2 regions of the Brevibacillus jepli genome follow, and region 2 is predicted to be linked to the other one. Evidence: riboswitches for the same ligand, from Rfam matches in the RefSeq annotation. Region 2 holds a riboswitch; the other holds the start of a gene.
What was found. Region 2 has a riboswitch for lysine ahead of AB1L17_RS16795 (aspartate kinase). Riboswitches for the same ligand answer to the same signal wherever they lie in the genome.

Region 1: another riboswitch for lysine. It lies ahead of AB1L17_RS24435 (amino acid permease); the one in region 2 lies ahead of AB1L17_RS16795 (aspartate kinase).

What each region holds. Positions count from the first base shown of each region.
Region 1 covers NZ_JBFEFW010000028.1:25,495-31,916, reverse strand. Annotated here, with positions in the region: gene AB1L17_RS24450 (aminoglycoside phosphotransferase family protein) at 1-580, shown strand, start outside; gene AB1L17_RS24445 (TolC family protein) at 660-1,715, opposite strand; gene AB1L17_RS24440 (hypothetical protein) at 1,906-2,757, opposite strand; gene AB1L17_RS24435 (amino acid permease) at 2,993-4,441, opposite strand; lysine riboswitch at 4,555-4,740, opposite strand; gene AB1L17_RS24430 (DinB family protein) at 4,825-5,319, opposite strand; gene AB1L17_RS24425 (CGNR zinc finger domain-containing protein) at 5,488-6,045, shown strand; gene AB1L17_RS24420 (alpha/beta fold hydrolase) at 6,151-6,422, shown strand, end outside.
Region 2 covers NZ_JBFEFW010000014.1:89,591-96,012, forward strand. Annotated here, with positions in the region: gene sdhA (succinate dehydrogenase flavoprotein subunit) at 1-1,443, opposite strand, end outside; gene AB1L17_RS16785 (succinate dehydrogenase cytochrome b558 subunit) at 1,462-2,073, opposite strand; gene AB1L17_RS16790 (YslB family protein) at 2,503-2,955, shown strand; gene AB1L17_RS16795 (aspartate kinase) at 3,005-4,246, opposite strand; lysine riboswitch at 4,477-4,666, opposite strand; gene uvrC (excinuclease ABC subunit UvrC) at 4,748-6,422, opposite strand, start outside.

The sequences.
Region 1 (6,422 bases), on a different contig from region 2:
GGAGACACTGGACAAGCTGAGCAGCGAAGACGAACGGATTCAATGCTTGGCCGGCGTGATCAAAAGAATGCATACCCCCATTTCGAAAACAGGCATGCTTGCTTTTACGTTTCCGACGATAGCAGACTGGGCTGTGGGATTGGAGGAGGTTCGACCTCATTTCCAAGGGGGGACAGGACCGATTCCCGAGCAAATGCTGGAGCAGGCAGAACGATGGTACAAAAAGCTTCTCTCTACGCAAAAAGAACAGTGTCTGTTGCACGGAGATCTCCATCACGAAAATATTTTGCGTGCAGAAAGAGAGTCGTGGCTGGCGATTGATCCGAAGGGATCGATCGGGGAGACGGAGTACGAGGTGATTCCGTTTTTGCTGAATCATCTGCCGGAGAGTGGAGTAGAGGAAGTAATGAAGCAACGCGTCAATGGCCTGACTAAGGTACTGGATTTGCAAAAGGAGAGGGTCTTGGCGTGGGCATATTGCCACAGTGTACTCTCTGCTTGGTGGCTCATAGAGGATTTCGGTGCAGATGATGGCCGATTGGAGATGGCCAAAGTATTTGAGCAGCTGATGAATGAGTGAAGGCTTCACCTTAGGGGTGAAGCCTTTTCTACCTTTTCTATATGAAATGAATAAATGAGATCCTTCGTAATACGAAATATTAATAGCCAGTCGACTGATTCAAGGTGATAACAGCTACATTGTATTGATAAATAGATTCGATTGCTTTTGTTTCGGAATCAAACAGGCTTGCTTCGTGCTCCATTATATCTTTCAACGATGCTTTTCCTAGTCTATATTGATCGATTGTAGCCTGATAGCGCTCCAATGCGTTTTCTTTCTTTGATGTGCTTTCATCCAAAGCCTTTTTCGCTGCGAGAACCTTCCCATAGTTGTCGCTTACTTCTTGTCCAATTTTCTTTTGCGCTTTTTGTTTTTGCAGTTCAGCTTTTTTATGTTCATTTTTGGCGATCGTGCCTTTATATGTGCTGAGTGCGGCATACTCTGCCGTGTAATCGATTTTTACTTGAGCAAAGTCTATTTCCGCTTGAGCCTTCATCATTTCCGGGCGTTTTTCAAAAGCTTTTGCCTGCAATTGTTCCAGAGTGGGTATCGTATAATGGGTCAGATCAGCTGCTTCCACTTTCCACGTTTTGTCCGCTTTTTCATTCAATAATTCGTTGAGCTTGGCCAATGCTTGTTTGTAGCTGGTTTCAAGCGCAGCAAGATTTTTGTGAGCTTCTGTTTCTTGGGAGTCCGCCCAATATTGCCGTTGCATGCTTTTCTTTTGGGCTTTGATCTTGGCATCGAGAGATTGGACTTCGAAGAAAGCTTTTTGTACTTGCAATTGTATCGTGTTTTTTTGTGTATTCATGGCTGCTTCATCGACGACGACTTCTTTGATGGCTTTGGCAGCCTCTTCGAATTTCTTTTTTGCGTCAGCTAGGGTCATGATGCTGGATTTTTTGATTTCGGCTTTCTCTCTCAGTGTGATGGATGTTTCGTATTCCGTAATATCTAAGTCAAGCCGAAGCAGCTCCAGATCTACGCTGTTTTTTAGTGCCTGTTCTACTGCAAAATCGAGCGACAAGGGGGAAACGTCCGTCTGCTCGGCGGCGATCGCGAGTGGAGCAGCCATAGCCACATGGGCGCCACCCGTGAGGAGAGAAGTGACTAATGTTGTGCTGTAAATGTGTTTGAATAGCCTGGATTTCATGGGGCAACCTCCTGTAACATAATTATGATAACGATTATCATTATCAAATTCATGAAAAGTATATATTTCCAACAGAAATTCGTCAATAAAAAATATTTGTCTCAAATTGGTAGGCTGGTAATAGGAAGGGGGGCTGAACAATTGAAAGGAAACAGCCTCAGTCCGATGGGAAATCAGACCAAGGCTGCTTTTATTTTGATAGGATTTGCATAAAAGAGGCTATATTCGTTGTAAGCAATTGTGTGTGGGTAGGGAAGCGATCACTTTGAATTAGCTCATTGATTTGGCGAACGAATTCACCTGCGTCCGTTGTATTTACGTTTGCAAAGCGGTTATCGATTTTTGTATTTTTTAAATGGGATACAAGTGTATCTTGTTCTTTTCGATATTCTGAGATCCAGTCTTGACGATGACGTAGCTTTTTGACGAATTGAATCAGCATGCTGACTTTCTCTGTTTGATTGGTTGTGGTCGCTTGCATTTTCTTATAAGCTTCTGGGTCGTACCGCTCCATTAACTTGGTCGGATTAACATAGTCGTGGGGTGCGCCATGAGGCTTTTGTGGCAGCTCTATGTAGCTGACACTTCCAGTTGCAGGGTCAACCTTTCTTGTTTTGGCAACAGCAGCGAGTAGATGGAGGGTATTCAAAAATTCAGCAGCTTCCTCATCTTTCATGAAATTGTCCGCTAAAAATTTTCCTTGGGTTAAGCCTACTTCAACGAAAGCAGCTCTTTCTTCATCGGTGTAAGTGGAACTCGAGTTGAAAAAATTATGTTCAAGTATGTGATTAAATGCCTTACGAGCTTCGGGGGGTTTGTCTGCAAAAAATTTATCCAGGCTCTCATTTACTTCTGAGTTAAAGAAAAATTGGACACTATGATGTTCGATGACACCAGCAGGTAGCTCGCGTGCCTTGTGAGAACGAAGGTCAACCGTATCGCGCTCCGGCGACCCTAATCGAGTTCCTGTCACCATTTTGGGTGCATCTGGGGTAGAGGTAAGCTGGGGTGTTACGTAGCGGGTATTTGATTGAATCTGCATGTTCTTCTCTCCTCACTTGGATTCATGTTCAGTCATGATGGCAGGAGATCATGGTTACCTTTTATCAGATGACTGGTATGACTTGTGAGAAGCAAAAGGAAACTGATCTCGAATCGTTTCTTGTTTATACTATCGGCTCTTTTCTGGGAGTTTTTTATTATGTAGCACTTTCATATGCTGGCAAGCATGAAAAAGGACTCCCGCACAGTTAACGGGAGCCCAACATTTCCTTCTATTATCTTGTCTGCTCATCCATGCTGAAGTCAACTTGCTCAAGAGGGACGAGCTTGGTCTTTTGCGTGATTTTATATGCGAGCCAAATGATCAAGAAGAGTGGCAGGCCAATGTAAGAAACCAGGACGCCATACCAGTCGATCGTTCCACCCATGAATGCGGAATAGTTTTGCCCCAAAATAACGATACAGCAAATGATGAAGGCAAAAATCGGTCCGAACGGGAACAGCTTTGCCCGATAAGGTAGCTCGCTTAAGTCACGGCCCTGAGCGATAAACGCTTTGCGGAAACGGTAGTGACTAATGGCGATCCCCAGCCAAGCGATGAAGCCTGACATACCGGACGCATTCAAAAGCCATACGTACACTTCGCCTTCCCCAAACAGGGAGGACAGGAAAGCAAGGGCGCCGATGAGCGCGGTCAAGATCAAGGCATTGATCGGAACGCCGTTACGTGTAATTTTTGCGAACCATTTCGGTGCTTTTCCTTCTTTCGCCAAATTCCACAGCATGCGAGTAGAAGCGTACATTCCTGAGTTACCAGCAGATAAAACGGACGTGAGAATAACCGCGTTCATGACGGATGCTGCAAAAGCAAATCCGGCATTTTCAAAAACGATCGTAAAAGGACTAATCGCAATATCAGTAAGGTCGCCGCTAATCAGATTTGGATTGTCGTACGGAACCAACAATCCGATGATCAAAATAGCGAGGATGTAGAAGAGCAGGATGCGCCAGAAAATTTGGCGAATCGCCTTCGGAATATTACGAGCAGGGTCTTCACTTTCCCCAGCCGCGACACCGACCAGCTCTGTCCCTTGGAAAGAGAATCCGGCAATCATGAAGACGCCGAGCATAGCCATGAATCCGCCGCTGAACGGTGCATCTCCTTTGGTGAAGTTCTGGAAGCCGACTGCTTGACCACCCATAATCCCAAAAATCATCAATACACCAACAATAATAAAGATGATGACCGTTACTACTTTAATCAAGGCAAACCAATATTCGGATTCTCCAAAGGCTTTAACCGACAGAAGATTCAAGGCAAACAGCAATCCGAGGAACAAGGCGCTCCATATAATCGCTGGAGTATCCGGGAACCAGTATTTCATAATAAGTGCGGAAGCTGACAGTTCTACAGCAATGGTAATCGCCCAGTTGTACCAATAGTTCCAGCCGAGGGCAAAGCCGAGAGATGGATCGACGAATCGTGTAGCGTACGTTGAGAACGAACCGGATACAGGCATGAAGGCTGCCATTTCCCCCAGGCTCGTCATCAAAAAGTAAACCATAATACTAATGGCGAGATAGGCGACTAATGCTCCACCAGGCCCGGCGGAATGGATCGAGCCTCCGCTCGCGAGAAACAATCCCGTCCCGATCGAACCACCGATAGCGATCATCGTCAGGTGTCGGGCTTTTAAACCACGTTGCAATTGATTCTGTGACATAAGCTGCTTGCACGACCTTTCAAGATTTTTGAGAAGGAAGGTCGGAAACGAAAAAACCGCCATAGCCAAAAAAATGGCATAGGGCGGTATCATCCAATCCCCACCAAGCCTTCACTGAAGATAGCTCACCACGCTTGCTTGGCTAGCAAACGTGACAGTTCTGCCCCTTTCGAGTACAGCCCCAACCCAATCGCCCAGAGATGCGATATGAGCTTCGGCGGATTTTCCTTACCTGGAGTCATTGATTTCTTCTGAATCTCGTACAGGATGATATAAAAGCCGCGACCTCTATCCTCACCGTGAAAGATGAGGATAACATGTATGAAATTATGTGATTCATCAACTATAAAGGATTGTTTGTGAATAATCAATGTGAAATTTTGTTATTCAAATGAGCGTCTGGCAGGCCAAGAGCCTTGCAGCTTACGTATTTGGACGATTTGTCCCGTGTGAAACGCATCGTGCAGGACGAGACTCATCACGGCTTGGTAAATGGGCGTATAGGTAGCTGTCTGGTCTAACTCCTCATCTGTGAGCGAGGAAAGCTTTTCATGAATGTGGCGATGGACGCTTTCCATTCGCAAAAGGGTAGCCTGCCAGGCGTTTTCGTCATCTGGACCGCCGGACGGGGTGAATGTATCATCGTTCGTCTCAGCTGAGCCGGGGAATTCGGTGCCAAGCAGACGATGCAGCAAGCGTTCTTTGTAATACAGAAGGTGACTGACGTTTTCCCAAATCGTGTTGGCTGCTTCACCTTCTGGGCGCCAGCTCGCCTCGGCTGCCGATACTCCGGCAAGTGCATCTTTTAAGGGTGGATACCAGTCTTCCTTGTCATACGTACATTCCCAACCGTGCAAAAGCAAATCCTTCCGATTCATACGCGTCCTCCTCGTCTGTGAAACAGATTGATGAAACGCTATAATAGCAGTAAGCAACGAAAATGTAACCAGTTAATTCTAAAACGATAGTTACATATAAAGATTACCATATCCTGTATGTTCATACAAGAGAGAAATAATGAAGGGGTAGTCAGGAGAGATGATGACATGGACTGGCTTTGTATCGACTTTTTAAATAGTGATTGGCGGGATTGGCGTGGCTCTGGTCGTTGGGAAAATCGATTAGAGAACCAGGAATGGCTGGCATCCTTTTTGCAAACTTACAATCTAACCGCTCCGCTGCCGATGAATGAGGAGTGTGCCGCGTCTCTTTTGCAGCTGCGCAAACGGTTGAGACGGATGCTGGAAGCCGTTGTCCGTGGAGACCGATTCCTAGAGGAGGACCTTGCGGAATTGAACCGAGCTCTGGCTCTTGCGCCTTTTCATGTGCAGGTGCTGTACGTTGAAGAGGAGGGGAGCTACAAGCAGCAGCAATACAGTTTTGCAGAGGGATGGACCCTCATCATGGCACAAATCGCGGCTTCTTTCGCGGAGTTGCTCGCACCGCAGCATCTTGAGCGAATCAAAATATGTGACAACGAGGATTGCCGCTGGGTGTTTTATGATGAAAGCCGCAACCGGGTACGCCGTTGGTGTGATGATAAAATGTGCGGAAACCTGATGAAGGTGCGCCGGTTTCGTGAAAGGCAGAAGGAAAAAGGCTAATGCAGCCATTACCAATGACCGTCGGGAATTTGTCTCTGACGGTTTTTTCTATATTTGAGACATAATAAGTAGCAGCATACATGGGAACGGAAACGAGGTGGTAGGATGAGTCAAGCACGTAAAAAGTGGTTGCAGGCACTCGTATTGGTGATACTCGGTGCTCTATGCACGGTTATCTGGTATTTGCAGCCGTATCAGCCTGATCAGGCAGCGAAGACCGCCATGCAAGGCGGAGAAGGAATTACGGTCATGGATACGAATGACTGGATTGTTTTCCAAGGTGGGGAGTCACGCGAACCAGGACTCATCCTATATCCGGGAGCACTGATCAAACCAGAGAGCTATGCGCCAATCGCCCGTGCACTTGCAGGCTACGG
Region 2 (6,422 bases):
TTCAACGATCTTATCATCCGTTCTTTGCAGACGGTCATTGTAACGTACTACCGTTACGTTGTCAGTCATCCACTCACCCAGTTCCTTGTGGATCAGGTAAGCATTCTCTGTTCCGTCCATTTTCAGGATGCTGTCGTATTTCGCTTGCTCTTGGCTAGCAAAGCCGTCAAAGAGCGTGGAAGACAGGTCATCAGAGGATTTGTTCAAGCCTTTGATGTACTCGATCGCTTTTGGACCTGCAACCATACCGCCATAGATCGCGGACAGGAGAGAGTTCGCACCCAAACGGTTTGCACCGTGCTGAGAGTAATCGCACTCACCTGCTGCGAACAGACCAGGGATATTGGTCATTTGGTTGTAGTCTACCCACATACCACCCATGGAGTAGTGAACCGCAGGGAAAATCTTCATTGGTACTTTACGTGGGTCATCCCCAACGAATTTTTCGTAAATCTCGATAATACCGCCCAGTTTTACATCCAGTTCTTTTGGATCTTTGTGGGACAGGTCGAGGTATACCATGTTTTCGCCGTTGATACCCAATTTCATATCTACGCAAACGGAGAAGATTTCGCGAGTCGCGATGTCACGCGGTACCAGGTTTCCGTAAGCAGGGTATTTATCTTCCAGGAAGTACCAAGGCTTACCGTCTCTGTACGTCCATACACGACCACCCTCACCACGTGCAGACTCAGACATCAGACGCAGTTTGTCGTCGCCAGGGATTGCTGTCGGGTGAATTTGGATCATCTCACCGTTGGAGTAGATAACACCTTGTTGATACGCCGCAGATGCTGCTGTACCTGTATTGATAATCGAGTTCGTCGATTTACCGAAGATGATACCAGGTCCGCCTGTTGCCAAAATAACGGCATCCGCACGGAAGGATTGAATTTCACCGGAACGCATGTTTTGTGCAGTAATCCCGCGACAGGTTCCTGTATCGTCCAAAACGGCTCCGAGGAAATCCCAATATTCGTACTTGGTTACCAGACCTTCAGCTTCATAACGGCGCACTTGCTCGTCCAATGCGTACAAGAGCTGTTGTCCAGTTGTTGCACCCGCAAAAGCGGTACGGTGATGCTTGGTTCCCCCGAAACGACGGAAGTCCAACAGACCTTCTGGCGTACGGTTAAACATAACGCCCATACGGTCCAGCATATAGATGATGCCAGGTGCTGCATCGCACATTGCCTTAACTGGCGGTTGGTTAGCCAAGAAGTCTCCACCGTATACTGTATCGTCGAAGTGCTCCCATGTGGAGTCGCCTTCCCCTTTGGTATTTACCGCACCGTTAATACCGCCCTGCGCACAGACAGAGTGGGAACGTTTTACTGGAACCAGGGAGAACAGCTCAACAGGAACGCCTTTTTCTGCTGCTTTGATGGTAGCCATCAAGCCGGCCAAACCTCCACCGACAATGATCAGTTTACCTTTTGCCATAGTTTTGTCCCCCTATCCCTACAAAATGAAAGCCGACATCGCACGCAAGCCGATGAAGGTTACCACTACGAATACGCCCATAGTCAAAAATGTTGCAATACGCTGGGAACGCGGTCCAACCGTGATTCCCCAGTGAACCAAGAACGACCAAATTCCGTTGGAGAAGTGGAAAGTCGTGCTAATAATCCCGATTGTGTAGAATACGATCATTGCAGGACTGCTAAGAATGTTGGCCATCATGTCATAATCCACGTGTGCACCCAGTGCTTTTTGGATACGGGTTTCCCAAACATGCCAAACAATAAAAATGAGGGTAATGACTCCTGTAACGCGTTGCCACAAGAACATTTGATTTCGGAAGTAACCGAAGTTCCCTACGTTATGCTTCGCTTGGAACGCAATGTAGAGACCGTAAACAGCGTGGAACAGGATCGGGAGGTAGATCAAGGCAAATTCAAGTACTAACAGAAATGGAAGGCTTTCAATGAAGCCTACCGCCTGGTTGAAAGCTTCAGGCCCACGAGTCGCTTGATAGTTGGCTGTCAAGTGGAACACGAGGAAGAGCCCGATCGGAAACAAACCAAGAAGTGAGTGTAGCTTGTGACTGAGAAAGCTATGGCCTTTCGCCATACAATGGTCCCCCTTTCAATGTATGTAACTCTCAATTCTGTGAAAAACGTCAAGCGTTACCGCAAGCGGCCCAAAACGGTTTTCGACCGTTTTGATAGACCTTTCCCCAATATCCTAACCCATTGCCTCACCCATTAGACATAGCAAAACCTCCACGATCAATGTATGAAAAGCATCGAAATGCTGTTCACAAAAAGATTGTGTTCACTAGATCACCTGAATTTGTCGGAATGTGTCAAAATACGAGAAAAAGTTGGGCAAAACTTTGACCAAATCCAATTGTACTCTTGTCGACACAGAGCGTCAAGACAATCAATGTACTAAATACATTGATAGAATAACTTTGTTTAGTCCAGCTATTTTTTCTATGAATATGTCATGAGTCGGAGTCCCTCCTCATAATCTAGTACAGACAGGAGGGAAGCACAAATGAAAGAGAAGGATCAACTGGCAGCACTGTTGCCACCTGAGACCATTCCCTATGCGGAAAGAATCAATATGCCCTATCTTGGCTATCATCTTCTACGCGAAACGCTGACCAGCAGCCTGCTAGGCGATAGTGAGAACCACATTCTATATTGGATAGGAAAAAATATGGGCCGCCAAATCCCCGTTCAATCTGCAACTGGCCCGATTATGCCTTTTATTCGGCTGGGACTCGGTCAGCTAGACGTGGTTGAAGAGAGCGAGCAAAGCATCATCTATTCACTCACTCATTCCATTTTTAGCTATCAGTCTATAGAAAGACTAGGATGCAGTCTTTCCTTTGAGGCCGGGATCATCGCTGGTATGGTTGAGCAGTGGAAAGAAAGAGAAGCGTTCAGCAAAATCGAAATGGAAAGCCCTTCAGACATACGTATATTCGTACAAGTAGCGCCATGAAGAAAATGCCCCCTCTACCTGTAGACAAGTAAGAGGGAGCATCCCAATTCTATAATCCGTGCACGACAGCTGTTTCCTCAACATCCAGACCATATGCCGAATGGAGACTGCGAACAGCCAGCTCAGTCAAGGCTGCCGGAATGACGCAGGAAACCTTGATATCAGACGTAGATACCATCTTAATAGAAATTTCTCTTTCTGCCAGCACGCGGAACATTTCGGCAGCTACCCCCGGGTTGTTAATCATGCCGGAACCGACAATGGATACTTTGGTCAAGCCCTCTTCGAAATCGACTTTTTCAAAGCCAAGCTCTGTTTTGTTCCTATCGAGTGTATTCAGTGCTTTTTTCAGGTCATCCGCTGCAACTGTAAATGAAATGTTCGTAACAACAGCATCATAGGAGCTTTGGATAATGATATCGACGTTCACTTGATTGTCAGCCAGCGTATTAAACAGACGGGAGAGCGTCCCGACCTTGGCAGGCATGCCGACAACCGTGATTTTTGCTACATCTTCGTCATGTGCGACTCCACTTACTACTCTTCCTGTTTCCATGTTGGCAACCTCCTCAACGTACGTACCATCTTCGGCAGTAAAGCTAGAGCGGACGACCAGCCTTACCTTGTATTTTTTCGCAGCCTCTACTGACCTTGGATGGAGAACCCCTGCACCGAGATTCGCCAGCTCCAGCATCTCATCATACGAGATCGTATCCAGCTTGCTCGCTGCTGGAACCATTCGCGGATCAGCTGTATACACCCCGGACACGTCCGTAAAGATTTCGCATTTTTCAGCGTTCAAGCTCGCTGCGAGAGTAACCGCAGATGTATCCGATCCACCGCGGCCGAGCGTCGTAATTTCACCTTCGTCACTGATCCCTTGAAATCCTGCCACGATGACCACACGACCACGGCCGAGCTCGGATTGAATCCGTTCAGGATCAATCTGCTTGATCCGGGCTCTTCCGTGAATCGCCTCGGTAGTGATTCCAGCCTGCCAGCCAGTAAGAGAAATAGCGTCGTAGCCTTTTGAATGTAAGGCCATCGACAATAGCGCGATTGATACCTGCTCCCCCGTGGTCAGCAGCATATCCATTTCTCGCTCGGATGGGTATGCGCTAATCTGTTTCGCCATGTCTACCAACACATCAGTAGATTTCCCCATCGCAGACACGACAACTACCACATCATGCCCTTCCTCTTTATAGCTGATAATTCGATCCGCAACTCGTAAAATTCGCTCAATGGTACCTACAGAGGTGCCTCCGTATTTCTGCACGATCAACCCCATGCGGCTTCTCTCCCTTTTTCTCATATCCAATGTTGGTATTTTTCTATTATCGTATGGTTTTTCACTATTCTCTCTATAAGGAAAAGTCTTGCATTTTTATTTTACAAAAAAGGCACCGACAAGGATAAGACCTGCCGCTGCCTACTGTTTCGACATACCGGTTCCTCCCTCCCAATACACGCGGACAACGAAGATTGACAGTCATCACCATCAAAACTCACATTGACACACCGTGAGATAGCTCTCCATCTGAACAATTGGTCAAAAGTGCAGATGACAGTCCTGCATTTGTTCAACGCAGACCCAGCATGGAGAAAAGCGGGTTCCCCTCCACACTTCGGCGAATTCCCCTTTCCCGTTCCCTTCACAGATACCCGATCTCAGGGTGGTACTCTTGGTTTTCGCGCCTCTACCTCACTCCATAATGGAAGTGAGGCTAACTATTCTGTTTGAATCGGATTATATCATGAGTCTAAAAATGGATCAATTCCTTTTTGAACTCTATGTGTCCAGCTTGCGCAGATGAGCGATGATTTCTTTCGCCAGCTTGTCGCCGATTCCTAATTGACGGAAGTCTTCGACGGTCGCTTCACGCATTTTTTTCAACGAGCCAAAATGAGAGAACAACAGCTTGCGTCGCTTCTCACCGATACCCGGGATCTCATCCAACTGTGAGGACAGCATCGTTTTCGTTCGGGATTGTCTGTGGAACGTAATAACAAAACGGTGGACTTCATCTTGGATGCGCTGCAACAAATAAAACTCGTAGCTGTCCCGTCTCAGATTCACTGGCTCCGGCGGATCACCGTACATGAGCTGAGCAGTGCGGTGCTTCTCGTCCTTCGCCAGACCACAGACAGGAATATAGAGGCCAAGCTCGTTTTCCAGGACGTCCATTGCGGCACTGATTTGGCCTTTCCCACCATCGATGACGATCAGGTCAGGCATCGTCTGATTTTCTTTGAGCAGGCGAGAGTAACGTCGGCGAACTACTTCGCGCATGGAGCCGTAATCGTCTGGTCCCTCGACGGTTTTGATCTTGAATTTGCGGTATTCCTTTTTGTCAGGGCGACCATCTGTAAACACAATCATTGCAGACACAGGCTCTGTTCCCTGGATGTTGGAGTTGTCAAACGCTTCAATTCGATGCGGAACCGGAATCCCCAAAATGTGCCCGAGGTTGTGTACCGCCTGGACGGTACGAGCATCGTCCTTGGACATAAGCGCGAACTTCTCCTGCAGGGCTATACGCGCGTTCTCGGCAGCCATTTGCACGAGTTCCCGCTTCTTGCCTCTTTTTGGCGCATGAACTTTGATGCCTAGCCATTCACTTAACAGCTCTGCGTCACTTTCTTCCGGGAGCAAAATTTCTTTAGGAAGCGCATTTTGCTTGTCGTAGTAAAACTGGCTCACATACGACATGAAGTCTTCGGTTTCGCTGCCATAGTACGGAAAAGAGGTCGTCTGCCGCTCGATCATCTTCCCTTTGCGCATGTAAAATACTTGAATGCACATCCAGCCTTTTTCCACAGCAAACCCGATAATGTCGCGGTCTACAGTATCTGCGAAGGTAATCTTCTGCTTTTCCATCACTGCTTCGATGCTCTTGATCTGATCCCGATATTCCTTTGCGCGTTCGAACTCCATGTTTTCTGCGGCTTGGAGCATTTTTTCTGTGAGCGTCTTCTTCATTTCCTCATGGCCGCCATCGAGGAACCGGCTAATTTCATCTACCAAACGCTGGTTTTCCTCTGCCGATACCTCGTATACACAGGGCGCTAAACATTGTCCCAAATGGTAGTAAAGACAAACCTGCTTGGGCATATTGCGGCATTTGCGCAAAGGATAAAGGCGATCCAGCAGCTTCTTCACCTCGGAGGCATCTCCGGCATTCGGATAAGGACCGAAATATTTGGCTTTATCTTTTAATACCTTACGGGTAATCTCCAGACGTGGCTGTGCCTCATTCGTAATTTTGATGTACGGATACGTCTTATCGTCGCGGAGCATGACATTGTAGCGCGGGTCGTGCTCCTTGATCAGGTTGCATTCCAGGATCAGTGCTTCGATGGGTGAAGATACCACAATATACTCAAAATCCACGATCTCACTGACCAACAGCTGCGTCTTCCCGTTATGACTGCCTGTAAAATAAGAGCGGACGCGGTTTTTCAGC